2 regions of the Xanthobacter sp. ZOL 2024 genome follow, and region 2 is predicted to be linked to the other one. Evidence: predicted binding sites of a transcription regulator. Region 2 holds the regulator's gene; the other holds the start of a gene.
The links. Region 2 encodes PhoB, which activates phosphate uptake and scavenging genes when phosphate is short. Its sites were predicted from a motif close to TGTCATNNANCTGTCAT; they were not measured.
Positions count from the first base shown of each region.

Region 1: a site for PhoB is predicted at 10,934-10,950, ahead of ACU4E7_RS09940 (arsenate-mycothiol transferase ArsC). Genes of this name have one in related genera too.

Region 1 is NZ_CM128808.1:2,157,244-2,171,765, reverse strand. It holds gene ACU4E7_RS09990 (AAA family ATPase) at 1-367, opposite strand, end outside; gene ACU4E7_RS09985 (argininosuccinate synthase) at 638-1,867, shown strand; gene mbfA (iron exporter MbfA) at 2,062-3,039, shown strand; gene ACU4E7_RS09975 (zinc-dependent alcohol dehydrogenase family protein) at 3,144-4,133, shown strand; gene ACU4E7_RS09970 (PHA/PHB synthase family protein) at 4,194-6,134, opposite strand; gene ACU4E7_RS09965 (CHAD domain-containing protein) at 6,341-7,297, opposite strand; gene ACU4E7_RS09960 (biotin transporter BioY) at 7,504-8,049, opposite strand; gene ACU4E7_RS09955 (energy-coupling factor transporter transmembrane component T family protein) at 8,052-8,729, opposite strand; gene ACU4E7_RS09950 (energy-coupling factor ABC transporter ATP-binding protein) at 8,726-9,493, opposite strand; gene ACU4E7_RS09945 (GNAT family N-acetyltransferase) at 9,737-10,393, shown strand; gene ACU4E7_RS09940 (arsenate-mycothiol transferase ArsC) at 10,405-10,857, opposite strand; gene ACU4E7_RS09935 (hypothetical protein) at 11,220-12,293, shown strand; gene ACU4E7_RS09930 (OmpA family protein) at 12,373-12,972, opposite strand; gene ACU4E7_RS09925 (hypothetical protein) at 13,044-13,457, opposite strand; gene ACU4E7_RS09920 (multidrug effflux MFS transporter) at 13,562-14,522, opposite strand, start outside.
Region 2 is NZ_CM128808.1:1,187,299-1,201,820, reverse strand. It holds gene ACU4E7_RS05770 (hypothetical protein) at 1-387, opposite strand, end outside; gene ACU4E7_RS05765 (ATP-binding protein) at 776-2,104, shown strand; gene pstS (phosphate ABC transporter substrate-binding protein PstS) at 2,279-3,319, shown strand; gene pstC (phosphate ABC transporter permease subunit PstC) at 3,539-4,516, shown strand; gene pstA (phosphate ABC transporter permease PstA) at 4,532-5,365, shown strand; gene pstB (phosphate ABC transporter ATP-binding protein PstB) at 5,474-6,298, shown strand; gene phoU (phosphate signaling complex protein PhoU) at 6,318-7,046, shown strand; gene phoB (phosphate regulon transcriptional regulator PhoB) at 7,154-7,855, shown strand; gene ACU4E7_RS05730 (GcrA family cell cycle regulator) at 8,127-8,651, opposite strand; gene ACU4E7_RS05725 (acetylornithine transaminase) at 9,256-10,464, shown strand; gene argF (ornithine carbamoyltransferase) at 10,461-11,390, shown strand; gene ACU4E7_RS05715 (Hsp33 family molecular chaperone) at 11,502-12,500, shown strand; gene ACU4E7_RS05710 (allantoate amidohydrolase) at 12,608-13,876, opposite strand; gene puuE (allantoinase PuuE) at 13,889-14,522, opposite strand, start outside.

The DNA of each region.
Region 1 (14,522 bases), 970 kb from region 2:
GACGGGTGACGAGATAGGGCTCCGGCTTGCCGCCGGGGTTCATGCGGAACAGCCAGCCGCGGATGCAGTGGTCCACCAGGAAGATGGCCAGCGCGCCGGCCAGCTCTTCCAGATCGTCGGGGGCGAATTTCGGCCCGTCGTCCTGGAACACCCTCACCAGATTGGAAAGCTGCTCCTCCTGGCCGCGAATGACCGTGCCGCCGGTCTTCAACACCAAATCGTGCAGATGGGCGAGGGCATCGGGTTTCAAGGTGTCGAGCCCCACCTCCACCCGGTTGGAAAAGCGCGGCTGCGCCAGGAGGTGGGCCTGATCGGGAAAGGTGTCCACCAGGGATTCGATCACCAGCCGTTCGACGATCAGTTTCATGGATCACCCCATAGTCGCAAGCGATGTCCGGGCCCGGACAATTTGTCGGTCCCGCCACAGGGCGCGACGGCTTCAACCGCCGGGCGGCGCGGACCGCCGCACCGCAGCAAGAAGCGGGCCGCTCTTGATCTCGATCAAATTCACGGGCAAGAGCGCCGCCGGAACAGGTGCCGCCGGCCCGCTGCCTTGCGTCGGCGGCCTTGCCACGGCGGCGCGCCGGCCTATAGTCCGCGCCGGTTTTCCCTTTCCTCAGACGCTTCGAGAGACCTGATGGCGCGTGACGTGAAGAAGGTGGTGCTGGCCTATTCCGGCGGGCTCGACACCTCCGTGATCCTGAAATGGCTGCAGACCACCTACAATTGCGAGGTGATCACCTTCACCGCCGATCTCGGCCAGGGTGAGGAGCTGGAGCCGGCGCGCAAGAAGGCCGAGCTTCTGGGCATCAAGCCCGAGAACATCTTCATCGAGGACGTGCGCGAGGAATTCGTCTCGCAGTATGTGTTCCCCATGTTCCGCGCCAATGCGGTCTATGAGGGTCTGTACCTGCTCGGCACCTCCATCGCCCGCCCGCTGATCGCCAAGAAGCAGATCGAGATCGCCCGCAAGATGGGGGCGGACGCGGTGTCCCACGGCGCCACCGGCAAGGGCAACGACCAGGTGCGCTTCGAGCTCGCTTATTATGCGCTCGAACCCGAGATCACCGTCATCGCGCCCTGGCGCGAATGGGATCTCGCCTCCCGCACCCGGCTGCTGGAGTTCGCCGAGCAGCACCAGATTCCGATTTCCAAGGACAAGCGCGGCGAGGCCCCGTTCTCCGTGGACGCGAACCTCCTGCACTCCTCCTCCGAAGGCAAGGTGCTGGAAGATCCGGCCGAGGATGCGCCCGAATACGTCTACCAGCGCACCATTTCCCCGGAAGCGGCGCCGGACGAGCCCACCCTCATCACCATTTCCTTCGAGAAGGGGGATGCGGTGGCCATCAATGGCGAGGCCCTTTCCCCCGCCACGCTGCTCACCCGCCTCAATGCGCTGGGCAAGGCCAACGGCATCGGCCGGCTCGATCTCGTCGAGAACCGCTTCGTGGGCATGAAGAGCCGCGGTGTCTACGAGACCCCCGGCGGCACCATCCTGCTCGCCGCCCACCGCGGCATGGAAAGCATCACCCTTGACCGTGGCGCCGCCCACCTCAAGGACGAGCTGATGCCCCGCTATGCGGAGCTCATCTATAACGGCTTCTGGTTCTCCCCCGAGCGGGAGATGCTGCAGGCCGCCATCGACCACTCGCAGACCTATGTGACCGGTGAAGTGACGGTGAAGCTCTATAAGGGCAACGCCACCGTCATCGGCCGCAAGAGCCCCTACTCGCTCTATAACCAGGAACTGGTGACGTTCGAGGAAGGCGCGGTCGCCTATGACCACCGCGACGCGGCGGGCTTCATCAAGCTCAACGCTTTGCGCCTGCGCACCCTGGGCAACCGGGCCCGCAAGATCTCCGAGTGAGCCATGCCACCTCAGGGTGGCCGGTTCGACAACGACCCGCCGGTGCGCCCCCGCGCACCGGCTTTTTTGTGTCCGGAACATTCCGGGGTCGCAGGCGCCGCCACCCCGGATTACCCTGCGACATTGCAACCTATTTGCAAAAATGCCCCAAGGGCTATGATCATATTTAGAGTAATTCTAAACTGGAAATCGCGATGAAATCCCTGTTTCCCAATCGCCGCCGGTTTTCCGACCTCTCCGAACAGGAGGTGCTCGCCCTCGCCATCTCCTCCGAGGAGGACGATGCGCGGGTCTACGTCGACTATGCGGAGCACCTGCGCAAGGACTTTCCCGACACCGCGAAAGTGTTCGAGGCCATGGCCAGCCAGGAGCGCGGCCACCAGAAAGCGCTCACCCGCGACTATGAACGCCGCTTCGGCCCCCATGTGCCGCTGATCCGCCGCGAGAGCATCGCCGGCTACTATAATCGTCGGCCTGTCTGGTACGTGTGCAACCTCGGCATCGAGCGGATCCGTCAGGAAGTGGGCCTGATGGAGGATGAATCCGCCAATTTCTACCTGCACGCCAAGGAGCACGCGAAGGATCCCGAGACCCGGGCCCTGCTGCAGCGTCTCTATGGCGAGGAGACCAAGCACGAGGAGATCGCCAGCGAGCTCGCCGCCCGCTACCTGCCCGTGGACAAGAAGGAGGAGGAGAACGAGAAGGCTCGCCGCCAGTTCGTGCTCACCTGGGTGCAGCCGGGCCTTGCCGGCCTGATGGATGGCTCGGTCTCCACTCTCGCCCCCATCTTCGCCACCGCCTTCGCCACCCAGAATTCCCACACCACCTTGCTGGTGGGCCTTGCGGCGGCGGTGGGCGCCGGCATCTCCATGGGCTTCACCGAGGCGGTGCATGACGATGGCGTCATCTCCGGCCGCGGCTCGCCCATCAAGCGCGGCATCGCCTCCGGCACCATGACGGCGCTGGGCGGCCTCGGCCATGCCCTGCCCTACATCATCCCGGAATTCTGGACCGCCACCGCCATCGCCATTGCCGTGGTGTTCGTGGAATTGTGGGCCATCGCCTTCATCCAGAACCGCTACATGGAAACCCCGTTCTGGCGCTCGGTGATGCAGGTGGTGCTCGGCGGCGCTTTGGTGCTGGCCGCCGGCATCTTCATCGGCGGCAGCTAGGCGGCCAGCGGGGCGGGCGACAGATGCCCGCATGGCGCGCGTCGCGGCCCCGTTGCGCGTGCGTCCGCGCTAACATGGGCGCGTCCCAATGAAGGAGGCCGCCCATGTTCGCGATGGTTCTCAACCACACCGGCACCCCGCTGGTGGGCGAGACCCGGCCCGATCCGGTGCCCGGCCCGGGCGAAGTGCTGATCCAGATCACCGCCTGCGGGGTGTGCCGCACCGACCTGCATGTGGTGGATGGCGAACTGCCGGAAACCCGCCTGCCCATCATTCCCGGCCATGAGATCGTCGGCCGGGTGGCGGGGCTGGGGGCCGGCGTCTCCCACCTGAAGCTCGGCGAGCGGGTGGGGGTGGGCTGGCTCGGCCATGCCTGCGGCACCTGCCCCTATTGCGCGGCGCACGAGGAAAATCTCTGCGACACGCCGGAGTTTACCGGATGCACCCGCAACGGCGGCTTCGCTACCCACACGGTGGCGGACGCCTCCTTCACCTATCCCCTCGGTGAGATCGGCGAGGATGTGGCCCTGGCGCCGCTCCTGTGCGCCGGGCTCATCGGCTGGCGCACCCTGAAGATGGCGGGGGAAGGCCGGCGCATCGGCATATATGGCTTCGGCGCCGCCGCCCACATCATCGCCCAGGTGGCCCGCCACCAGGGCCGCGAGATCTACGCCTTCACCCGCCCCGGCGACACCAAGGCCCAGGACTTCGCCAGAAGCCTCGGCGCCATCTATGCCGGCCCGTCCGACGCACCGGCGCCCGTGCCGCTGGATGCCGCGCTGATCTTCGCCCCCGCCGGCGAGCTGGTGCCGCAGGCGCTCCAGGCGGTGCGGAAGGGCGGCCGGGTGGTGTGCGGCGGCATCCATATGAGCGACATCCCCTCCTTCCCCTATCGCTGGCTGTGGGAGGAGCGGAAAATCATGTCGGTGGCCAACCTCACCCGCGAGGATGCCCACGAATTCCTGGCCCTGGCGCCCCAGGTGGGCGTCACCACCCATGTGACGCCCTATCCCCTCACCAAGGCCAATGAAGCCCTGGACGATTTGCGCACCGGCCGCCTCACCGGCGCTGCGGTGCTGGTGCCTGAGCCCTGATCCGCCCCACGAAAAAGGCCGGCGCCCTGGAGCGCCGGCCTTTCGTGTTCGCAATACCCCTCAGCGCTCCATCACATAGGTGCCCGGCGCCGGGCAGATGGGGGCGAAGCCGGGGGCGCCGATGGGCGGCAGCGAGAAACGCCCCGGCGCGGAATGGGCGGTGAGCCACTCTTCCCAGGCCGGCCACCACGAGCCCTCGATGGGGGCATTCGCCTCCACCCACTCGTCGGGACCGAGATGCAGCTCGCCGAGCTTGGTGTCGTGGATGCGGTAGTGGCGGTGCTTGTGGCCGGGCTCGCTGACGATGCCGGCATTGTGCCCGCCGGAGGTGAGCACGAAGGTCACGTCGGTGTCGGTCAATTGGTGGATCTTGTAGACCGACTTCCACGGCGCCACGTGGTCGCGCTCGGTGCCCACCACGAACAGCGGCACCCGCAGGTTCAGCAGCGACACCGGCCGCCCGTCCACCTGGTAGCGGCCCGCCGCCAGGTCATTGTCCAGGAACAGCTTGCGCAGATAGTCCGAATGCATGCGATAGGGCATGCGGGTGGCGTCGGCGTTCCAGGCCATGAGGTCGTTCATGGGCGTGCGCTCGCCCATCATGTACTCGTGCACCATGCGCGACCACACGAGATCGTTGGAGCGCAGCATCTGGAACGCCCCGGCCATCTGCCCGGCGGACAGATAACCCTGGTTCCACATCATGCTTTCCAGCACGTAGAGCTCGCTCGGATCCACGAACAGCTGCAGCTCGCCCGGCTCGCTGAAATCGGTCTGGGCGGCGAACAGGGTCACCGAGGCGAGGCGGTCGTCGTTGGCGCGGGCCATGGCCGCAGCAGCGACCGACAGGATGGTGCCGCCCAGGCAATAGCCCACCGCATGCACCTTGCGACCCGGCACCACCGCGCTCACCGCATCGAGTGCCGCCATCACCCCCAGCCGGCGATAATCGTCGAAACCGAGGTCGCGGTCCTCCTCCCACACATTGCGCCAGGAGATGCAGAACACGGTGTGTCCCTTCTCGACCAGATAGCGCACCAGGGAATTGTGGGGCGACAGATCGAGAATGTAATATTTCATGATCCAGGCCGGCACGATCAGCACCGGCTCCGCCGCCACGTCCGCCGTGGTGGCGCGATACTGGATCACCTCGATCAGGTGGTTGCGGAAGATCACCTCGCCCGGGGTCACCGCCACGTTCTTGCCGGGCGTATAGGCCTCGGCTCCGGGCGGCGGCTGGTTGGTGGCCTTGCGGGCCATGTCATCGAGGAAATTCCGCCAGCCCTGCACGAAGTTCATGCCGTGGGTCTCGCGCGTCCGCCGCACCACTTCCGGATTGGTGAAGGGGTTGTTGGATGGCGAGAACATGTCGAGCAGCTGGCGCGCCACGAATGCCACCACCGCCTCATTGTGCGGATCGACACCGGGGACGTCATGGGTGGCATTGTGCCACCACTGCTGGTTCAGCAGGAACGCCTGCGACCAGAGGCAATAGGGCCATGCCTGCCATTCCGGCGCCCGGAAGCGATCATCACCCGCCAGCGGCGTGATACAGGGCTGGGCCTCGCGATCGAGGGCGGCAGCCAGCACGCCGGTGCCGAAGCGGGCCATCTTGCGGGCCGCCTTCACCGCCAGTTCCGCCCGCTTTCCAGGCGCGGCGGACAGGTGCATCCACCAGTCCAGGAACGCCAAGGTGAGCGCCGTGGGCGAGAAGCCTGACGTGAGGTGGGCCACATAAGCGGCAGCCGCGCGATCCACCGCGCGCAAGGCCTCCTGGCCGCTGCCCCGGTCGAAATCGCTGTCGTCCACCCGGCTCAGGCTCGCCAGCGCTTCCGCCAGCAGTTGGCCGGGATGGGCCAAAGACAGAGCCGAGGTCTGCGCCGCGGCAGCGGCCGGCGCCGCGGCAGGGGTCTGAACCGCCGGCAGTTTCGGCTCGGGCGCCAGTTCCGGCGCGGCAGCCACCGTCTCGGAGGGACGGGCGACGGGAGTTTCCACGGACATCGGTCTTCCTGCCTTTCGGGCGCCGCGCCCTTCCGGGTCTGGCGCCGGTCAACACCGCGCCAGCCGCAATCCCGGAACACGAGCGACCACCAATCGAACCCCATGCTACCGCAACCGCGGATGATGGCGAAACAATGTGAGGGCGCACCGAGAACCGGCAAGATGGCGTCATGTCTTGCGCCCGGCGCGGTTCCGCAGGGGTGCGCTCAGTCGTCGCGGTCCACCGGCTCCAGCTCGGCATCCGCCACATCGGCGCGTCGACCGGGGCCGGGGTGAAGATCGGAGAATTTGCGCTCGAACGCGGCCGGCGCCCGCTGGAAGAGCGCCCGGTGCTGGCGCACCGCCTCCCGCTTCAGGCGCTTCTGCAGGCGGGCCATGCTCAGCTCCAGCCGGTCCAGGGTGCTCGGCGGCAAGACGGACGCCGCCCGCAGCATGGGCCGCAGGGTCTCCACGTCCTGATACGCTCCGAGCACGTCGCGCAGCCGCTGCGCCCGGCCGGCCCGCTTGGCGCCGCGCCCGCCGAACTGGCTGGCGATGAAGCTCATCTGGTAGCGATGGGTCACCACGCGCTTGCGCGCCTCATGCATGGCGGTCGGTGACGTCAGGCGCGTGCGACGGGCGGCGCCATAGGCGGCGGCGAGCCCGGCCGCCAGATCGGCCTGATCGGCATGGGCTTCCAGCTTCTCTTCCAGATGGGTCCGCGTCTCGGTCACGAAGCGCTCGAGATCACCACGCAGGTGCGCGGCTTCCGACACCTCTCTGCCGTCGGAAGCCAGCGCCGCCCGCGCCTCCTTCAGATCGCAGGCAAGGCACAGGCCGGCGGCGTCCAGAAGGTCCAGCGCCTCCTGGGCGGTGGCGCGATTGCGCGCGGCAGCCAGTCCACGCGCCACCGCGGCGGCGGCATGACGGGCAGCGCGCGCCGCCGTCCCATCCACCAGGCGCAGCAACGCGCGATATTCCTTGATCGCCTTGCGGGCGTCGTGAACCATCTCCACCGGATCGGGATCGGCCGCCGCCCGCGCGACCTTGTCCAGCGTGCGATGCAGCGCCGCCGCCAACGGCGCCCGCGCCGCAGGGTCGGCGGAGACCGGAGCGGGCGGCGCCGCGCTCATCTGCGGTGCGGACACGGGATCAGCTCGGCTCGGGTCGGGGCGATGCATCATCAGGACATCCATCCAGCGGGCGACAAATACGATCGGGCCATTCTCGGCCAACGCACGCCGACGACAGCGGTTCCTCACCCGAAGAGAGAAGGCGAAGGTGTCGCAGGCGCGGTGGCGCGAAAGCCCGCCGGTTCGCTTACACCGGGCACATCTCCATTGGATGAACCCGACCGGAATACCGCAACCCTGTGCCAATCACCCGCCTTCTAGGCGCGTGCCGGAATACGCCAGCTCTTGAGCACGGTGGAGGCCAACACCGCCGCAGCCACCGCCTTGAGCAGATCGCCGGGCAGGAACACGGCTGAGCCGATCAAGGCCTGCTGCACGCTGATGCCCGCCACCAGCGCCAGCGCCGGCACGCCACAGAGATAGATGACACCCACCCCGCCGACCACCGCCGCGAGAATGGCCGACACCAGCGCCGGCAGACGCAGGCGCTGCGCCAGCCAGCCGGTGACGAAGGCGCCGGGAATGAAGCCCAGGAAGAACCCCACCGTGGGCCCCGCCAGCACGCCCAGGCCGCCGCGGCCGCCGCTGAGGAGTGGCGCGCCCAGCAGCACCACCAGCGCAAACAGGGCGCAGGCCGCGGCGCCGCCGCGCGCCCCCAGCAACAGCCCCGCCAGCATCACGCCGAGGGTCTGCGCGCTCACCGGCACCCCCGCGGCGATGGGCAGAAACACCGGCGGCACGAACCCCAGCGCGCCGATCAGCGCGGCCACCAGAGCGATGCGAACAAGGGCCCGCGTTTCCATGCTCAATCCTCTCTCGTCTCTTGTCTTGTCTGTTGCCGCACCACGGGCCTCATGTCCTGCCCCGCCTCTCCCGGCACCCGCCCGGTCGCGGCGAAGCCGCGGGCCTCCAGCGCTTCGGCCACCTGATCGGCACTGCGCAAGGCGCCCGAGAAGAAGGCGCCGATCAGCGCCAGCCCCACGCGCCGGCTGCTGCGGGCGCGCCAGGCCTCCTCGCGGGCCCGCCAGTTCGCCAGCAGCACCGGCACGAAGCGGATGACCAGCGCCACCGCCAGGGAGAGCCGCCGGCTCTCGAAGCCGAAGCGCTCGAACGGCCGCAGCACCACCGTCAGCGCATCCATCATATCCTGCAGGCGGGTGGACAGGGTGACGAGATCCGCCAGCAGCACCATCAGCGCGATGCGCAGCACGCTGGTGGCCGCCACGCTCCACGAGGCGGCCCAGATCTGCAGCGCGGCAATGGCCGCCAGCAACGGCGCCAGCACCAGCCATTGCCGCAGCCGCGCCACCCCGCGCCGGCCGAAGCTGGCATAGACCAGGATGACCGCCGCCAGCGCCAGCACCAGCAGCAGCGGCGACTCCACCGGCAGCAGCACCAGCGACAGCAGCGCGAGGCCGATCAGCTTCACCCCCGCCGGCAGCCGGTGCAGGGGGCTGCGCAGGTCGAGATAGCCGCCGATCATCCGCCCGCTCCCCCCGCGCGCGGTGGCGCCACGGCGAGGCCGGCCTTCAGGCGGGCGTGTGCCTCATAGAGTGGCAGCACCACCTGCGGCGGACCATCCGCCGCCACCTCCCCGCCGCGCAGCCACAGCAGGCGATCGAAGCCGGTGAACAGGCTGAGATCATGGCTGGCCATGATCACCTGCTGATCCAGCCCGGCGATCCGCGCGCACAGAGCCAGCCGTGTGGGCAGATCCAGCGCCGAGAACGGCTCGTCGAGCAGCAGCAGGCGCGGCCCGGCCGCCAGCGCGGCGAGGATGCAGACCAGCTGCTTCTGACCTTCCGACAGTTCGTCCACCGCCCGCTCGCCCCAGCCGGCACAGCCGTGGTCGGCCAGCAGGCGCTCGGTGAGATCCGCGGCCGCCGCCTTGCTGAAGCCCTGCTCGCGCGGGCCGAAGGCGATCTCCTCCCGCACCGTGGGGAAGATGATCTGGTGATCCACATTCTGGAAGACGAACCCCACCTGTGCCGGCAGCTGCCGGCGATGGCCGCGGGTCTCCAGGCCCGCCACCTCCACCCGCCCCTTGTCGGGCAGCAGCAGGCCGTTCAGCAGCCGCAGCAGGGTGCTCTTGCCCGCCCCATTGTCCCCCACCAGGCCGATGCGGCGTTCGGTGAGGGCCAGGGTGAGGCCGGAGAACACCACGCGGGCGCCGCGCGTCACCTCCACATCGGCAAGGCGAACGCCAGCGCCGGCTGCGGGCGCATCGGAACGAGAGGAAGCGAACAACGGTGTCAGTCCCTTCAGTGTCTGGCTTCGATGTAACGGATCCTTCCGCCGCGCAAGTGTTCCGGCTTGCTCGCGCATGCCTCCCGCGCCATGGCGTCGGCGGATCAGCCACGCTATCAGAAGAAACTCCATCGCCGGCCCACGGGCCCGGCGCGCCCGGGAGGCGCTGCCATGATTGAAAACCCTGCCCCATCCGGCCCGGCATCGCCGCCCGCGTCACCCCTCGGTCCTAAGGTGGCCGGCGTGGCCGCGCGCCGGCCGGAACCGGTAGCCTTGGACGGGCGCCATGTGCGCGTGGTGCCGTTCGCCCCGGAGCGCCACGCCGCCGACCTTTTCGCGGGCTCACATGGGCCAGAGAAGGCGGCACTCTGGGCCTATCTGACCCCCGAGCCGTTCGCCGACCTCGAAGCCTTCACCGAATATTACGCGCGCGCGGCGGCCGCGTCCGATCCCCTGCTGTTCGCCATCGAGGACAGGCGGGATGGCCGGGCGGTGGGGCATGCCAGCTACATGCGCATCGAGCCTGTGCATCGGGTGATGGAGGTGGGCAACATCCTGTTCACGCCGCAGCTCCAGCATCGGCCCGGCGGCACCGAGGCCATGTATCTGATGGCGCGGCACGCCTTCGAGACCCTGGGGTTTCGTCGCTATGAATGGAAGTGCAATGCCCTCAACACCCCCTCCCGTCGAGCCGCCGAGCGGCTCGGCTTCACCTTCGAGGGCATCTTTCGCCAGCATATGATCGTCAAGGGCCGCAACCGGGATACCGCCTGGTACACACTGCTGGACGGCGACTGGCCACGGGCGCGGGCGGCGCTCGAAGCCTGGCTCGCCCCGGAGAATTTCGATGCGGACGACCGGCAGCGCCGGCGGCTTGAGGACCTGCGGGCGGCGCTTTAGGCGCGCGCCCTTCAGGCCGCCGAGGCGAAGCCGTCCTCACGCACCAGCAGGGCGGAGACGGCGGCCCGCAGATCCGGCAGCAGGCGACGATACCCCACCCGCCGCGCCTGGGGATCGGCCTGGCGCGCGACATCCTCGAAATGCCAGGTCCGCAGCCGCATCAGATGCATCCAGGGCAGCCGCCGGGCGGCGCGGTGCGCCTCGTCCACCAGCGTCACCACCAGATCCACCCGCGGCGCCCCCGACAGCGCGAACAGTTCCACCGGCTTGGAGGACAGGCCATCGGCCGGAATATGCGCGTGGTGCAGGGCCTCCAGCGCCGCCCCATCCACCGGCGCGGGAGCGCCCGCCGCAGCGCTGAAGGCCCTCACCCGGGCCGACACGTGCATGGCCACCGCTTCAGCCATCAGGCTCAAGCCGGCATTGTCACGGCAGACGAACAGAATGGACGGCCGCGCGATCATCACGCTCGCTCCCCTCACCAAGAGCCGAATCACAAAGAACGGGTGATTCGGCTGGCGCGGACCATAAGAGCCGGCTCCGACGCGAACATGACAATGCCGTCGCAGCCCTTGGCCCGGACCACGCCCGTGCCAGCGGAACCACCGCGAACACCTTGCCGCTGCAGGGTTTTACCCGCGGCATATGCGGCCTGGCCACACCGTCATCGGCGGTTCCCACGAACCATTGAGCTTGCGTTAACCATTCTGAAATTGATGCGCGAGATCAATGAGATGCTGGCGGGCGCCAACATAGGCCGACATGGAACAGGGCCGACATGGACTGCACGTTGAATCTTCGCCGGCGCTCAGATGTGGAGGCAGAAATGGCGAAGAGTGAAGTCACGAGCGCGGAGGTGGCCAAGATCGCCGCCAAGGCGCTCAAGGACCCCGGCAGCATCACCCATGAGGACATCAAGACGCTCGCCGCCTCTTGCCTCACCCAAGTCGCCGACAAGCCCAAGGCCGCGACGAGCAAGGCGACCGCCAAGCCCGCGAAAGTGAAGGCTGCGGCCAAAGCTCCGGCCACCAAGCCCCCCGCGACAAAGACGGCCGCGCCGGCGAAGGCCACCGAGCCTGTGGCGACGCCGGCCGTCAAGGCGCCCCCCCAAAAGGCGGCGGCCAAAACCGCGACCAAGCCCGCGACCAAGCCGGTCGCTGAAAAGCCGGTGAAGGCGGTGGCCAAAGCTGCTCCGAAAACGGCGACGGCGCCGATGGTGAAGGCCGCCAGCGCCAAGAGCGCAACGCAGAGCGGGGCGAAGGGAAAGGCAAAGGCCGCATCGCAGTCCGCGCCGGCGCCCACCACCAACACCAAAGCCTCCGCCGCCAAAGCCAGCGCGGCGAAGGCCAGCGCGGCGAAGACTTCCGCCTCTCCCAAGGGCACGGCACCCAAGACGGTCCCGCCAAAGGCGACTGCGCCGAAGAGCACGCCCAAGGCTGCAGCGTCTAAGCCGGCCGCCTCTCAGGCCACTGCGCCGGTGACAGAGCCCGTAGCTGCACCGAAGGCCGCCGGGAAGGCTGCTGCCGCGAAGCCCGCGACCGCCAAGGCTACGACCGCCAAGGCTGCGACGGCCAAGGCCAAGGCGCCGACCACCAAGACCGTCGCGCCCAAGGCGCCGGCGACAAAGACCTCCGCCCCGAAAGCTTCTGCGCCCAAGACCCCTGCGCCCAAGACCCCTGCGCCCAACCCGGCTGTGGTCGAGGCGGCAGCGCCGGAAGCCGTGGCCAGCGCCCCGGCCGCGCCCAAGGCGCCGGCGAAGAGCGCTGCCAAAGCCGCGCCGAAGACCACCCCGAAGACCGTGACAAAGACGGCGACCAAGACCTCTGCCAAGACAGCGACCAAAGGCCCAGTCAAGGCGCCCGCCAAAGCGCCCGCCAAGGCGAAGGCCGCGAAGTCCTGATCGGTCGAACCGCTATGTGAAAAGGGCCCTCCCGCTGCAGGCGGGAGGGCCCTTTGTCATGATCGGGACCGCTCGCCTGTCACAGCGGCGGCAGCGGGCCGGCGCGTCCGACGTTGAAGATCTGCACCCGGCGATTGATGGCGGCGTCGGGATGCTGGGTATCCTGCAGTGCCTCCTCGCCGAGCCCCACCGCCTGGATCCGCCGCGGATCCACCCGGAAGGTGGTGGTCAGGGCGCTGGCGATGGCATCGGCCCGCTCCTGGCTCAGCTTCATGTTATAGGCCCGGGTGCCGGTGGCGTCGGTGTTGCCGACCACCAGGAACCTGTAGCCGAGCAACACCGGATTGTGCATGGCGTCAGCGATGGCGCCGAGGGTGCGGTAGGACGATGGCTTCACCATCGCCGAGTTCAGTTCGAACTCGATCTCCACGTTCACCTGGGCCAGTTGATCCAGCTGCAGGGCCAACGGCGGCCGGCTCTGCGGCGGTCCTTCATACTGCATATGGGCCTCGGCGAGGCCGCGCAGGGCTTCCGCCGAAACGCCCGGCACATCGTCCACCGAGCTGGAGAGCCCCTGGACGATCTCGGCGTTAGGCGTGAACACCTGGGCCATGGCCGGCGTGCCGGCGGCCAACAGCAGCGCGCTGGCGGCCACCGCGGCAGCCAGGGCATCGGCCATCGATCCTGCAAACGATCCTGCAAACGACTTGGCTGTCATGGATCCTGCCTCCCGCTTGGTTCCGGCGCGCATCAGCGATACCCCGCATTGGTCAGGCCGGCCTCGCAGGCCTGGCTCACCACCTTCGAGGCCTCCAGCAGGCAGGAGACGATATTGCCGTCGCCGGGCTGGACGCCCGGGCAGAATTCGGCGCGGTCGCGATCGCACAGCCGGTGCACGGCCTGCTGCGCCGCGGCGCGTGCCTCGGTCATCATGCGGATGGATTCGTGATTGGCCGCGCAGTTCGGCGCCAGCTTCGCCTGGTTGGCCGCCAGGCACTGGCTGATGGCGCCATTGCCGAGATTGACCCCGCGGCAATGCCGCATGATGTCCTCGCCACAATGCTGCGCCAGCTGGCCGGCCGCCTCCGCATAGCTCACGGTCTGCGCCTGCGCCACTGCCGGCAGCAGCAACAGCGCGCCCAGGACAAGTCCTGAAAATCTCATATGTTTCTCCCACCCCCTGGCCGGCGTGCGGCCACCCTGACGTTTGATCATGCCGTTACGGAGCAGGTCAACGCGAACAGGGGTGGGTGGGGTGCCGAAAATTGCTATGCGGATCGCGAGTAGGTCTGCGCCTCGATCTCGTCGCCCGCCGCCCCCACCACACCGAGGGGATCGGCGGCGAGCTCGAGGTCCGCCGGGTTCACCGGCCCGGCGCCCACCGGTGTGGCAGGCGCCGTGTCCGAGGCTTGCGCCGCGCGGGGACGCAGCAGCAGATGGCCGGCCAGCGCCACCAGCGCCGCCGCCGGCAGCAGCGTGCACAGGGCCGCGAGCGGTGACGCGAACAGCAGCGAGACCGCCGTTCCCAGAAAGCCGCCACCAATCTGCATGAAGCCCATCAAGGCGGAGGCGGCGCCGGCGATCTGCGCGAAATTGGCAAGGGCGGACGTGGTGCAGCCCGGCATCACCATGGCGACGCCGCACGCCCACAGGCCGATGGGAGCCATCACCGTCAGGGTGGAGAGCGGCAGCACCCGCGGACCGACGCCGAGCCCCACCGCGCCACACAGAATCAGGGTGAGGCCAATGGGCACGAGTGCGGCCGCGCTCATGCGCTTCAGCAGCTGGCCGGCAATCAGCGTGCCGCACAGGAAGGAGCCGGTCTGCGCCAGCATGGCGAGACCGAACTCGGTGGGGGTGAGGCCCACCCCCTGGATCAGCACGAAGGGCACCAGGGCGGACAGGGTATAAAGGCCACCAAGGCCGCCGCCCAGCACCAGGCTCGCCCGCATGAAGGAGCGGTCACCCAGCAGCCGCGCATAGCTGCGGGCGATGCCCACGGGCGAAGCGAGCGAAGCATCCCGCGCGATATTGGTCTCCGGCACGAAAAAGACAAGCAGACCCAGCAGGATCACGCCATAGGCGGCCATCACCACGAAGATCATGTGCCAGCCGGCGGCGCCGAGAATGACGCCCCCGAGGGTGGGCGACACCGCCGGGCCGATGGCCAGCATGGTGCCGATGAGGTTCATGATGCGGGCCGAGACCTGGCCGGTATATTGATCGCGC
Region 2 (14,522 bases):
CGCCTGGCCCACCTTGGTGCCGGTGCCGGTCATGGCGCCCACCACATATTCCGGCGGCAGGTCCACCTCCAGCGCCATCTTCGGCAGGTTGGGGGTCATCATCACCATGCGGCTCGCCTTGAGGTCGATGATGCCGATCATGGTGCCCGGCACGTTGGGGCGGGTGACCTCCACGCGCATGCGTCCGCCGCTGTGGGACAGGTCGACGAGGCCACCGTGGAGCAGCTTGGCCTTGAGGCTGAAGTCGGCGGTGGGCATGGGCAGCGGCATGGGCAGCGGCTGGGGCAGGGATTGCGGCACCGGATCGGCCAGCGCCGCGCCGAGCCCCAGGCCCAGGGCCATTGCGGCAACCCGGCCAGGACCCTGAAAGATGCGCGTTGCGAGCATGTCCCTACCTCCTGAAGTGTTGGGCCCTCATAGCAGAGCCATGTGGCCCAATCGGTGTCATTTCCCGGCGGCGTCATCACATTGCGTGACCGAATGGGACAGGGGCCGCGGGTGAAAACGCGTCCGGTCCGGCGGCCGGTGGACAGTGTCGTAATGCCTTCGTGACAGCCGATGACCATGGGCGTTTAAGGCCTTGACGCCGATTCGCCGGAAGGCATGGTCGCAAGGTAGCTGAAAGGCGACCATCGGGGGGCGGTCGGGGAGCACCTTGGGACGATTCCGAGGTGATCCCGGGATGACTTTGGGATCGGGCCGGGCATCCTGGGGCGGCCGCAGGCACGACGGGGCGGTGGCGCCGGTGGCTCCAGGGGCCGGGAGAGATGGGGACATGAGCCAGGACATGGAGAGCTCCGCAAGTGGCGCGGCAAATGGCGCGGCAGGTGGCGCGCGGTCCCGGGCGGGGGCGCGGCTGCGGGCGCCGGCCTTCTGGATCTGGCTGGGCCTCGTCGCCCTGGTGGCGGTGGGGCTGGCGATGGACCTGCTCCATCCCACCCTGGCCTTCATGATGGGCCTGCTGCTGGTGCTGGCTCTGGTGGTGCCGCGCCCGACATCCGCGCCGCCCCCGTTCCGCACCTCGGCCGCGGCGGCCCCGCAGCCGGGCAGCGATGCCAAGGTGGAGGCGGTGGTGAGCGCGCTGCCGGAGCCGGCGCTGCTCTTGACCACGGAGGGCGAGATCGTCACCGCCAATGCGCGCGTGGGCCTGGCCATCGGTCCGGTGCGGGTGGGGGACCCCCTGTCGTTCCTTGTGCGGGTGCCGGAAGTCCTCGATGCGGTGCGGGCGGCCGCCACCGACGGGCTGCCCCGCCGCGTGGAGTTCGCCGAGCGGGTGCCCCTCGACCGTTGGCTGGAGGCCCATGTGGTGCCCCTGCACCTGGACGCCGGCGGCGACAGGCGCTCGGGCGCCTCACCAGATGCAGTGCTTTTGACCTTTCGCGATCTCACCCAGCAGCGGCGGGTAGAGCAGATGCGCGCCGATTTCGTCGCCAATGCCAGCCACGAGCTGCGCACGCCGCTGGCGTCCCTGTCCGGCTTCATTGAGACCCTGCAGGGGCCGGCGCGCAACGATGCTGCGGCCCGCGAGCGCTTTCTGGCCATCATGGCGGCGCAGGCCCGTCGCATGTCGCGACTGATCGACGACCTGCTGTCGCTGTCGCGGATCGAGCTCAACGCCCATGTGCAGCCCGAGACGCCGGTGGAGCTGGGCGCCATCGTCACCCATGTCTGCGACACCCTCTCGCCGCTGGCCGCCGACCGCGGCGTGGCACTGGAGCTGGTGGCCGATCCCGAGCGCCTGGCGGTGCGCGGCGACCGCGACGAGCTCATCCGCCTGTTCGAGAATCTGGTGGAAAATGCCCTGAAATATGGAGCCGCCGGCCAGCAGGTGCTGGTCACGGTGGGCCATGAGGCCGGGCCGAAGGGGCGGGTGGCGGTCATCACCGTGCGGGATTTCGGCCCGGGCATCGCACCCGAGCATCTGCCGCGCCTCACCGAGCGCTTCTACCGGGTGGATGTGGCCGCCAGCCGGGAGCAGGGTGGTACCGGTCTCGGCCTCGCCATTGTGAAGCATATCGTCGCCCGGCATCGGGGTCGCTTGGCGGTGGATAGCGTGCTGGGCGAGGGGGCGGCGTTCACCGTTCGCCTGGATGTTTTGCCGTAGAACTAAAAGAATCGTTTGAAAACAAGCCCCTGGTCCGTCATGTGCATGTCACGTCCACGTCATAGAACCGTGGCGCGCCGGCTTTAAGAGTCCGGCGCCCAGTGTTGCGTCACGGCCGGGGCCAGGGGTCGCCGGGATCGTCGGGCAGCAATGACATTGGCAAGGAGAGAAATCGTGAAGCTCACCACCGCTCTCGGCGCGATCGCCGTGGCTGGCACCATGTTCGCCGGCGTCGCCCAGGCCACCGACTTCAACGGTGCCGGTGCCTCCTTCCCCGCTCCCGTCTATCAGGCCTGGGGCGCGAAATATAAGGAGAAGACCGGCAACGCCCTGAACTACCAGTCCATCGGCTCGGGCGGCGGTCAGAACCAGATCATCAACCGCACCGTGGACTTCGGCGCGTCCGACGCTCCGGTTCCCGCCGAGAAGCTCGAAGCCAACAAGCTGCTGCAGTTCCCGACCGTGATCGGCGCCGTGGTGGCCACCTTCAATCTGGACGGCATCAAGAGCGGCGAGCTCAAGCTCACCGGCCCGGTGCTGGCCGACATCTACATGGGCAAGATCACCAAGTGGGATGACAAGGCGATCGCCGAGCTCAACCCCGGCGTGAAGCTGCCCAGCCAGGCCATCGTGCCGGTCTACCGGTCCGACGCCTCGGGCACCTCCTACATCTTCACCACCTATCTCTCCAGCGTCAGCGCCGATTGGAAGAGCAAGGTGGGCGCCGCCACCTCCGTGCAGTGGCCGGCCGGCTCCGGTGCCAAGGGCAACGAGGGCATCGCTTCCAACGTGAAGAACCTCAAGGGCGCCATCGGCTACGTGGAATACATCTACGCCTCGGCCAACAACCTGGTGGTGACCGAGCTGAAGAACAAGGCCGGCAACTTCGTCGCCCCGACCGTCGACAACTTCGTCGAAGCCGCTGCCGCCGCCGACTGGGCCGGCGCCAAGGACTTCGCCGCGTCCATGATCGACACCGCCGGCGCCAAGGCCTGGCCGATCGTCAGCCCCACCTATGTGCTGCTGCCGAAGAACCCCAGCAATGTGGAGGCCTCTCGCGAGGTCATGAAGTTCTTCAGCTGGGCCTATGGCAAGGACGGCGCCGAGATCGCCACCGGCCTGCACTACATCCCGCTGCCCGCCTCGGTGGTGAAGCAGGTGGAAGACGCCTGGAAGGCCGAGATCAAGGGCCCCGACGGCAAGCCGGTGCTCTGATTGATCGGTTGATCGCACCCCGGCCGAAGGCGGCTTGCCGCCGCCTTCGGTTGGGTCGATAACCCTGCGGCATCCCTTTGGCCGCAATTGTTTCGCGAAGTCCAATCGTTTCGCGAAGTCACGGTTTCGCAGAGTCTCGGTGCGCGTACCCCCGGCTGGGGGACTTTGAACGCAAATTTCTCGCCGCGCCGCGCGCGGCATGCGGGGGTTCATCATCCAATGGACGCGACGGTGGACGGTATGCGGACGGGCTCGGCCCTTCCCATCAGCGAGGCGAAGGGGACCGGCGCGGTTTCCGACCCGATCTTCGTCGGCCTGCTCTGGGCCAGCGGCATCTTCGTGCTGGTGCTGCTCGGGCTCATCATCGCCGAACTGTTCATGGGCGGCCTGCCGGCCCTCCAGCATTTCGGCCTCGAGTTCGTCTGGAGTTCCGCCTGGAACCCGGTGACCGAGAATTACGGCGCCCTGGTGCAGATCTACGGCACCTTGTTCAGCGCGGTGATCGCCGTGGTGGTGGCCCTGCCGCTGTCGTTTGGCATCGCCTTCTTCCTCACCGAGATCGCGCCCCCCGCGCTCAAGCGGCCCATCGGCGTGGCCGTGCAGCTTCTGGCGGCGGTGCCCTCCATCATCTTCGGCATGTGGGGCTTCTTCGTCATCGTCCCGCTGATGGCCGCCTATGTGCAGCCGCCGCTCATCGACACCTTCGGCCAGCTGCCGATCATCGGCCTTCTGTTCCAGGGCCCGCCGCTGGGCTCGGGCATGTTCACCGCCGGCCTGATCCTGGCGGTGATGATCCTGCCCTTCATCACCGCCATGTTCGTGGAGACGCTGGAATCCGTGCCGCCCATGCTGAAGGAATCCGCCTACGGCGTCGGTGGCACCACCTATGAGGTCTACAAGAACGTGTCGGTGCCCTATGGGCGCACGGCCATGGTGGGCGCGGTGATGCTGGGCCTCGGCCGGGCCCTGGGCGAGACCATGGCGGTGACCTTCGTCATCGGCAATGCCAACCGCCTCTCGGCCTCACTGTTCGCGCCGGGGGCCACCATCGCCTCCACCATCGCCAACGAGTTCCCGGAAGCGCCCATCGGCTCGCTGAAGCTGACCTCGCTCCTGCAGCTGGGCTTCATCCTGTTCGTGATCTCGTTCATCGTTCTGGCCGTGTCCCGGGCGCTCGTGCGCTCGCGGATGGACTGACCGGGAGGCTCTCTCATGGCTTCGCTTGCCGCCCGTCGCGCCAAGGACACCACCATCAAGGCCGTCTCCATCGGCTTCGCGGTGTTCGCGATCTTCCTTCTGGGCTGGATCCTGTGGACCCTGCTCGCCCGGGGCCTGCCGGCCCTTGGCCTCAACGTCTTCACCAACATCACCATGCCGCCCGGCCAGCATGGCGGCCTTCTGAACGCCATCGTCGGCTCGCTGATCCAGGTGGGCATCGCCATGCTCATCGGCGGCCCCATCGGCATCTTCTGCGGCACCTTCCTGGCCGAAAACGGCAAGAAGACGAAGCTCGGCGCCGCCGCCCGTTTCGTCAATGACATCCTGTTGTCGGCGCCCTCCATCCTGGTCGGCCTGTTCATCTACTCGCTGCTGGTGGTGCCGTTCGGCGGCTTCTCCGGCTGGGCCGGCTCGGTGGCCCTCGCCATCCTGGTGATCCCGGTGGTGGTGCGCACCACCGAGGACATGCTGAACCTGGTGCCGGTGGGCCTGCGCGAAGCCGCGTTCGCCCTCGGCGCGCCGCAGTGGAAGGTGGTGATGTTCATCACCTGGCGGGCGGCGCGGGCCGGCATCGTCACCGGCGTGCTCTTGGCCATCGCCCGCGCGGCGGGCGAGACGGCGCCGCTGCTGTTCACCTCGCTCGGCAACAATGCGTGGTCCGTGGACCTCAACAAGCCCATGGCCAGCCTGCCCATCGCCATCTATCAGTACGCGGGGAGCCCGTTCGACGATTGGGTGGCGCTGGCGTGGGCCGGTGCGCTGCTGATCACGGTCGGCGTGCTCCTTCTCAACGTGGTGTCTCGCCTGGTTCTGGCGCGGATGCACTGAGAGCGGCACTGCTGACGAAGACCCCGTGGGGCCCGCGCCTGGCGCCGGGCCCCGGATATTCCATCGGCCCGGCGCGCGCCGGGTGGACGACAGTCAAGTGAGGCTCAGATGACGTCTGCGGTCGATCCCACCTTCAATCTCGCGTCCTCCGTCGCGGCCAAGCCCGATGCCCCGGTGGCGCCGGTGAAGCTCAAGGTCGAGGGCCTGCAGTTCTATTACGGGCAGAACCATGCCCTGAAGAACATCAACTTCGACATTCCCGAGAAGCGCGTGACCGCCATGATCGGTCCCTCGGGCTGCGGCAAGTCCACCCTGCTGCGGGTGTTCAACCGCATGTATGACCTCTACCCCGGCCAGCGCGCCGAGGGGCAGGTGCTGTTCGACGGCGTGAACATCGTCGGCAAGGAGCTGGACTCCACCGTGGTGCGCAGCCGCATCGGCATGGTGTTCCAGAAGCCCACCCCCTTCCCCATGTCCATCTACGACAACATCGCCTTCGGCGTGCGCCTGCACGAGAAGCTGAACAAGGCACAGATGGACGAGCGGGTGGAATGGTGCCTGCGCAAGGCGGCCATCTGGGACGAGACCAAGGACCGCCTGAACACCTCGGCCCTGGGCATGTCCGGCGGCCAGCAGCAGCGCCTGTGCATCGCCCGCACCATCGCGGTGCGGCCGGAGGTGATCCTGCTGGACGAGCCCACCTCGGCGCTCGATCCCATCTCCACCTCGAAGATCGAGGACCTGATCGACGAGCTGAAGCGGGAATTCACCATCGTCATCGTCACCCACAACATGCAGCAGGCCGCGCGTTGCGCCGACATCACCGCCTTCTTCTATCTGGGCGAACTGATCGAGGTGGCGCCTTCGGACGTGATCTTCACCAATCCGAAGGAGATCAAGACCCGCGACTACATCACCGGCCGCTTCGGCTGAGGCGAGAAGGATGGCTCAGATGCCTGATCATACCGTGACGTCCTTCGACGTCGAGCTGAAGGAAATCGGCCGCAGCGTGGTGGAGATGGGCGGCCAGGCCGAGCGCTTGGTGGCCGACAGCGTCACCGCCCTCATCAAGCGCGACATCTCGGTGGCCCAGAAGGTGGTCACCCTCGACACCGGCATCGACCAGGCCCAGCGCGACATCGAGGACAAGGCCGTCCTCGTCATCGCCAAGCGCCAGCCGGTGGCCAGCGACCTGCGCGAGATCGTGGCGGCGATCCGCATCGCCAACGATCTGGAGCGCATCGGCGACCTCGCCAAGAACGTGGGCAAGCGCGTCATCGCCATCGAGGGCGAGTATCACCCGCAGAAGCTGGTGCGCGGCGTGGAGCACATGTCGGAACTGGTGCTGGAGCAGCTGAAAGAGGTGCTCGACGCCTATGCCGGCCGCAATCCCGCCAAGGCGCTGGAGGTGTGGGGGCGCGACGACGCCATCGACACCATGTATACCTCGCTGTTCCGCGAGCTTCTGACCTACATGATGGAAGATCCGCGCAATATTTCCGTGTGCACCCATCTCCTATTCTGCGCCAAGAACATTGAGCGCATGGGGGATCACGCTACCAATATTGCCGAAGTTGTCTATTACATGGTCACCGGCGAGGTGCTGCCGGAGAGCCGCCCGAAGGCGGACGCCTCCAGCGACACCACCGTCGCCTTCCCGGCGCGCACCGTCCAGGGCTGAACGCGGCTGGCGGCGCGGGGTGGGACGGCGCAGGCCGTCGCCTTGGCTCCGTCGCCGTCGCGGCGCGGTCGGATGTGAGGCGAGCTTTGTTCGATGGGTGAGAAACTGTGCCGGCGCGTATTCTGATCGTCGAGGACGAGGAACCCCTGACCCTTCTGCTCCGCTACAATCTGGAGTCGGAAGGCTACGGCGTGGAAAGTGTCGACCGCGGCGACGACGCCGAGACGCGGCTGCGCGAGAGCGTACCGGATCTCGTCATCCTCGACTGGATGCTGCCGGGGCTCTCCGGCATCGAGCTGTGCCGCCGGCTGCGCACCCGTCCGGAAACCGAGCGCCTGCCGGTCATCATGCTCACCGCCCGCGGCGAGGAAACCGAGCGGGTGCGGGGCCTGGCCACCGGCGCCGACGATTATGTGGTGAAGCCGTTCTCGGTGCCCGAGCTGCTGGCGCGGGTGCGGGCCCTGCTGCGCCGGGCCAAGCCCGAGCATGTGGCGACCCTGCTGCGGGCCGGTGACATCGAGCTCGACCGCGAGACCCACCGGGTGCATCGCGGCGGTCGCGAGATTCATCTCGGCCCCACCGAGTTCCGCCTGTTGGAGTTTCTGATGCAGAGCCCCGGCCGCGTGTTTTCCCGCGAGCAGCTGCTCGACGGGGTGTGGGGCCAGGACGTCTATATCGACGAGCGCACCGTGGATGTGCACGTGGGCCGGCTGCGCAAGGCGCTCAACCGCGGCCGCCAGCTGGATCCCATCCGCACCGTGCGTGGCGCCGGCTATTCCTTCAACGAAATGTTCGCCCGCGCCAGCTGAGGCGCGTCGCTCGAGGTTCGGGTGCCGGTCGCCGCGTGGCGAAAGGGCGTGGGGCCCGTGCTGCGTGCCATTGAGGCCGCCCGTCCGGCTGCGGGGCATTGACGTCGCTTGGCGCCGTGGCCCGCGCGTGGCCGGGGCATGCCTGCTCCAGGCATGACAAAGGCGCCCACCGCCGCCCGGCCTTGCCCGGGGGGAGGACGCCTTCATGGGCTCGCCGCGCCATCAGGTGGCGATGGCCGACCCGGCCCCGGATGGGGCCGGCGTTGACGGCTCAGAGATAGGCCAGCCGACGATCGCGACGGCGATCCTGGACGGGCTGATAGGCGATGCGGGCGTGGTGCGCGCAATAGGGCGAGCCCGGATTGCTCTTGGAGCCGCAGAAATAGAAGCTGTCCGTGCCCGGCTCGCCCATGGGCCAGCGGCAGGTGCTTTCGGTGAGGTTCATGATGGTGCAGCGCTGGCCCATGGGCACCACGTTGCTGGCCATCTCGGGCTCCGGCGCGGGGGCGGGAGCTTCCTCCACCAGGTCTTCGAGCTCGGGGGCCAGGGCCACGTTGCCCTGGGTGAGTGGCCGCTGTGGCCGGGCCTGCTCGCGCCCTTCCGGCCGGGCGCTGGTGCGCGGACGGGTGGTGGGGGCGGGCGCCGCCTTGGTGCGGCCGGACAGGCCGAGGCGATGCACCTTGCCGATCACCGCATTGCGGGTCACTTCGCCGAGCTCGGCTGCAATCTGGCTCGCGGAGAGGCCTTCGCTCCAGAGCTTCTTCAAGAGTTCGACGCGCTCGTCATTCCAGCTCATCGCTCTTCTCCATTTGCCGCATCAGCTGACGTCACCCGTGGGCGACGTCCCAACATCGCCTCACCGACAGCACCGCCATGCTGCCTGAGAGGACTCGGACTCTCTTCCCGATCCCGCCGCCACATGGCACGCGAAACGTTAACACCCGCAGGTCCCAGGAAGGTCGGTCGCACGAGATCTCGTAGGCGATGATCAATACGCTACAATATGGCGGCCGCCGGCGACAGAGTCCGTTAACACTCACGGGCTGTTTTCCCCAGATCGTTGCCGATGGGACGATCCGCGCGCGCACGGGTCTGGAGCATGGACGTGGAGCGCGGGCCTGGAAGGTGCCGCTCTTCGGCGCGGCTTTGGAGATCTGTTGACCTCGCGCGCGCGATCATTAGTATTCCGGGCGTCGGGCCGCTCCCCCGCTGGGGCGGCCCTTTTTAATTCCCGCTTGCCCGGGCCCGGTCCGAATGGGGCATCCCGCCCCGATCGGACAAGGTCCGGCCGTCCCCATTGGAAGGGGACAAGCCCGGGGCCGGGTGCGGCCCCACCCGAAGAAGGAGACTGCTGTCTTCGTCGGCCTGCGTGTCGGCGGAGGCGCATTCAGGAGGATCTCGTGATCACCGCCGTTCTGCCGACCTATGCGCGCATCGACCTCGAATTCGAGCGGGGAGAGGGCTGCTGGCTCGTCACGACGGACGGGCGACGTTATCTCGATTTCACCGCCGGCATCGCGGTGAACGTGCTCGGCCATGCGCATCCCTATCTGGTGAAGGCGCTGAGCGCCCAGGCGCACAAGCTGTGGCACACCTCCAACCTGTTCCGCATTCCCGGCGGCGAAGAATTGGCCGCGCGGCTGTCGGCGGTCACCTTCGCTGACACCATGTTCTTCACCAATTCCGGTGCGGAAGCGCTGGAGTGCGCCATCAAGATGGCGCGCAAGTATCAGTTCGCCAACGGCAATCCGGAGAAGAACCGGATCATCACCTTCCAGGGCGCCTTCCATGGCCGCACGCTGGCCACCATCTCGGCCGGCGGCAATGCCAAGTATCTGGAGGGGTTCGAGCCGGCGCTGCCCGGCTTCGACCATGTGCCGTTCGGCGATCTCGACGCGGTGAAGGCCGCGATCACCCATCAGACCGGCGCCATCCTGCTGGAGCCGGTGCAGGGTGAAGGCGGCGTGCGCGTGCCGCCGGAATCCTTCCTGAAGGGCCTGCGCGCCCTGTGCGACGAGAAGGGCCTGCTGCTGGTGCTCGACGAGGTGCAGTCCGGCGTCGGCCGCACCGGCAAGCTGTTCGCCCATGAATGGGCCGGCATCACGCCGGACATCATGGCGGTGGCCAAGGGCATCGGCGGCGGCTTCCCCATGGGGGCGTGCCTGGCCACCGAGGTGGCCGCCAAGGGCATGACTCTGGGCACCCACGGCTCCACCTATGGCGGCAACCCGCTCGCCATGGCGGTGGGCAACGCGGTGCTCGACATCGTTCTGGCCGAGGGCTTCCTCGACCATGTGAATGCCATCAGCGCCCGGCTCGTGGAAAAGCTGGGCGCGGTGGCCGCGCGCCATCCGCAGATCCTTGCGGAGGTGCGTGGACGGGGGCTGCTGCTGGGTCTGAAGGCCCAGGTGCCGGCCGCCGATCTGGTGGTGGCGTTGCGGGCCGAGGGTCTGCTCGCGCCCGGCGCCGCCGACAATGTGGTGCGGCTGCTGCCGCCGCTGACCGTTTCGGCGGACGAGGCGGATCTGGCTGTGGAGAAGATCGAGGCCGCATGTGTGCGGCTGGAGCAGGCGCTGGCCTCCGCTCCGGTCAAGGGGGCTGCGGAATGACGGAGAACGGTGTGCGCCACTTCCTCGACCTGTCGGAAATCCCGGCGGCCGAGCTGCGGCGGGTTCTGGAATTGTCCAAGGATCTCAAGGCAAAGCGGAAGGCGGGGGAAGAAGAACGCCCGCTGGTGGGCAAGACCCTGGCGATGGTGTTCGACAAGCCCTCCACCCGGACCCGGGTGTCGTTCGACGTGGGCATGCGCCAGCTGGGTGGCGAGACGGTGATGCTCACCGGCGCCGAGATGCAGCTCGGCCGCGGCGAAACCATCGCCGATACGGCGCGCGTGCTGTCGCGCTTCGTCGATGCCATCATGATCCGCATCCTGGACCATGACGACCTGATGGAACTGGCGGCCTATGCCACCGTTCCGGTCATCAACGGGCTCACCCGCGTGTCGCATCCCTGTCAGGTGATGGCGGATGTGATGACCTTCGAGGAACACCGCGGCCCCATCCGGGGCCGGCAGGTGGCCTGGACCGGCGATGCCAACAATGTGCTGGTCTCGTGGGTGCATGCCGCCGAGCGGTTCGATTTCTCCATGAAGGTGGCGACGCCGAAGGAGCTGGGCCCGCGCCAGGCGCTGAAGGATTTCGTGAAGCGCACCAAGGCCAAGGTCACCTTCATGCGGGATCCGGAAGAGGCGGTGGAGGGGGTGGACTGCGTCCTCACCGACACCTGGGTCTCCATGGGCGACAAGGAGGCGGAGCGCCGGCACAATCTGCTGAAGCCCTATCAGGTCAACGGTGCCCTGATGGCCCGCGCCCACAAGGACGCCATCTTCATGCATTGCCTGCCCGCCCATCGCGGCGAGGAGGTGACCAGCGAGGTGATGGATGGGCCGCAGTCGGTGGTGTTCGACGAGGCGGAGAACCGCCTGCACGCGCAGAAGGGCATCCTTGCCTGGTGTTTCCACGCAGCGGGCAGCTGACCCCATCGCGCCGCTGTGGCCGAGGCCGCGGCGCCGCGCTATGAGGGGGCATGTCGTGTTCCATGCGCCGCGCTTGCCGGGGCGCATGGCCATCCTTTCAGGGAGGAGCGCATGAGTGCCGAGCGCTCGCGTGGCGCCAGTGACGTCGCGCAGGACGATATCGTCACCGCTTTTCAGGTGGATGCCCTCGATCTGCGAGGGCGCATCGTGCGCCTGGGGCCGACCCTCGACGCGGTGCTGGCCCACCATGATTATCCCCCGGCGGTGAAGCGGGTGGTGGGCGAGGCGGTGACGCTGGCCGTGCTGCTCGGCTCGTCCCTCAAGTTCGAGGGCCGCTTCATCCTGCAGACCCAGACCGACGGGCCGGTGGACATGGTGGTGGCCGACTTCGTCAGCCCCGACAAGATCCGCGCCTATGCCCGCTTCGACAAGGAGGCGCTGGCCGAGGCCGAGCGCCGCAATGCCACCAGCCCGGCGGATCTGCTGGGGCGCGGGCATCTGGCCATGACCATCGACCAGGGCCTGTCCACCAATCGCTACCAGGGCGTCGTGGCGCTGGATGGCGAGGGACTGGAGGCGGCCGCCCACGAGTATTTCCAGCAGTCCGAGCAGATCCCCACCCGGGTGCGCCTCGCCGTGGGCGAGGAGGTGCGGCCCGGCGGCAAGGCCTCGTCCTGGCGGGCGGGCGGGCTGCTCGCCCAGTTCCTGCCCGACGATCCCTCCCGCGCCCGCATGGCTGATCTTCACCCCGGCGATGCGCCGGCGGGCACCGAGGGCCACACCCTCGCCGAGGATGATGCCTGGACCGAGGCGCGCTCCCTGGTGGGCACGCTGGAGGATGTGGAGCTGCTGGACAAGGATCTGTCCAGCGAGCGGCTCTTGTTCCGCCTGTTCCACGAACGCGGGGTCCGCGTGTTCGAGGCGCTGCCGATGACCGCCCATTGCTCCTGCAATCGGGAGCGGGTGGCCGGCGTGCTCGCCTCCTTCTCGGTGGAGGAGCGGCGCGGCATGATCCAGGACGACGGCAAGGTCTCCGTCACCTGCGAGTTCTGCGGCCGCAGCTACGGCTTCACCGCCGAGGAAGTTCTGGGCGGCCACACCGACGCCTGACGGCGTCGGTTTCAAAGCTCCGTTGCGCCTAAGGGCGTCGGTTTCAAACCTCCCTCGCGCCTGACGGCGCCGGTTCTCCACGCCCCTTGCGCCTGACCGCGCCGCGTTCAGGCGTCGGTGGTCGCCTCGGCGGTCTTCAGGAAGAAGGCGTAGAGGGCCCGCGCGGCGAGGCCGATGTCGGCGGGCGAGGCGTATTCGCGCGGATTGTGGCTGCCGTTTTCCGAGCGCACGAACAGCATGGCCATGGGCAGCACGTCGCGGAACACCATGGCGTCATGGCCCGCGCCGGACGGCAGGCGCACCACCGGCACCCCGAGATCCTCCACCACCTCAGCCATGCGATCCTTGAGCGGGCCGTGGCACAGGGCGGCGGGCACGTGGTGGCGCATGTCGAACGTCACCTGAACCCCGCGATGGGCGGCGATGGCGCGCGCGGCCTCCTCGATGTCGGCGATGGCGCGGGCCCGCAGTTCGTCGGAGAGCGAGCGGATGTCGAGGGAGAATTGCACTTCGCCCGGCACCACATTCACCGCGCCGCCGCCCACCAGCAGGGTGCCCACGGTGGTCACCAGCGTGTCGGCATCGGCCCGGCCGCGGGCTTCCACCGCCAGGATCATCTCGGCGGCGGCGGCCAGAGCGTCATGGCGCATGGGCATGGGCAGGGTGCCGGAATGGCCAGCCTGGCCGCGCACCCGCACATGGCCCCGGGAGGCGCCGGCGATGCCGGTGACGATGCCGAGCGGCGCGCCCGCCGCCTCCAGCACCGGCCCCTGCTCGATATGCACTTCCACATAGCCGAGGGTGGTGGCCGGATCGCGCCGGCATTCCGCCAGGGTTTCCACCGGGGCGCCGAAGCTCTTGAGCGCCTCGGCCCGGGAGATGCCCTGGGTATCCATGTCGTCAAGGGCTGAGGGGTCGAACAGGCCGGCCATGGCCTTGGAGGAGGTGAGGGTGGAGAGAAAGCGGACGCCCTCCTCATCGGCGAAGGCCGCCACCTCGATGGCGAACGGCAGCCGCCGGCCCTGGCGGCTGAGCTCCTCCACCGCGGCGATGGCAACGACGACCCCGAGGTTGCCGTCGTAAATGCCGGCGTTGCGCACGGTGTCGATATGGGAGCCCACCAGCAGGGTCTTGGCATTCTCTCGGTCGGCGGCATAGCGGCCGGTGATGGTGCCGGTGGCATCCATATGCACCTGGCTCATGCCGGCCTGGCGCATCCAGAAGGACACCTGGGCCGCCGCGCGCTTGTGCGCCGGCGACAGGGTGAGGCGGGTGAGCTCGCCGGGCACGTCGGAGAAGGCGGCCAGCTCCTTCAGGCGCTCGGTGAGGGTGGCGCCGTCGAGGGGCGCCGGATCGATCGGGGCAGCGGCGGGCATGGTGAGCCTCCCTCAGGGCGCCGTGGCGGGCAGCATCTGGTCGAGCCGCAGGCGGGCGATGCGCTCGATCTGGGTGATGGCCTCGGCCAATTCGGCCTCGACATCATGCTCCAGCCGGCGGCTGAAGGCGGCGAGGATCTCATCCTTGCTGCGGCCGCGGATGGCCATGATGAAGACGAAGCCGAACTTGGTCTTGTACGCGTCGTTGAGGGCGGTGAAGCGGGCCTTCTCCTCCGCCGTGAGCCGGTCGAGCCCGGCGGAGGCCTGCTCGGCGGTGGAGTCCGCCGTCAGCAGCTTGGCTTCCGCCAGCTTGCCGGCGAGATCGGGATGGGCGTGGATCACCGCCAGCTGCTGCTCGCGGGGCGCCGCCTCCAGGACCGCGTTCATGGCCTCGGCCAGTCCTGCGGCGGTGTCCTCCGCCGGGGTGAGGCCGCGGTCATAGGCGCCTTCGGCGATCCAGGGGGAGTGCTCGAACACGCCGCCGAACCGCTCCACGAACAGGCCTTTGGGCATGAAGGAGGGGCGGTAGCCGCCCTTGGGCGGGTGCCGGGCGATCCAGTGCCGGGCGATGTCGACGCGGCGCGCCACCCACACCTTGTCGTGGGCCGCCACATAATCGAGGAAGCGGCCGAGCGCCGCCGCCCGG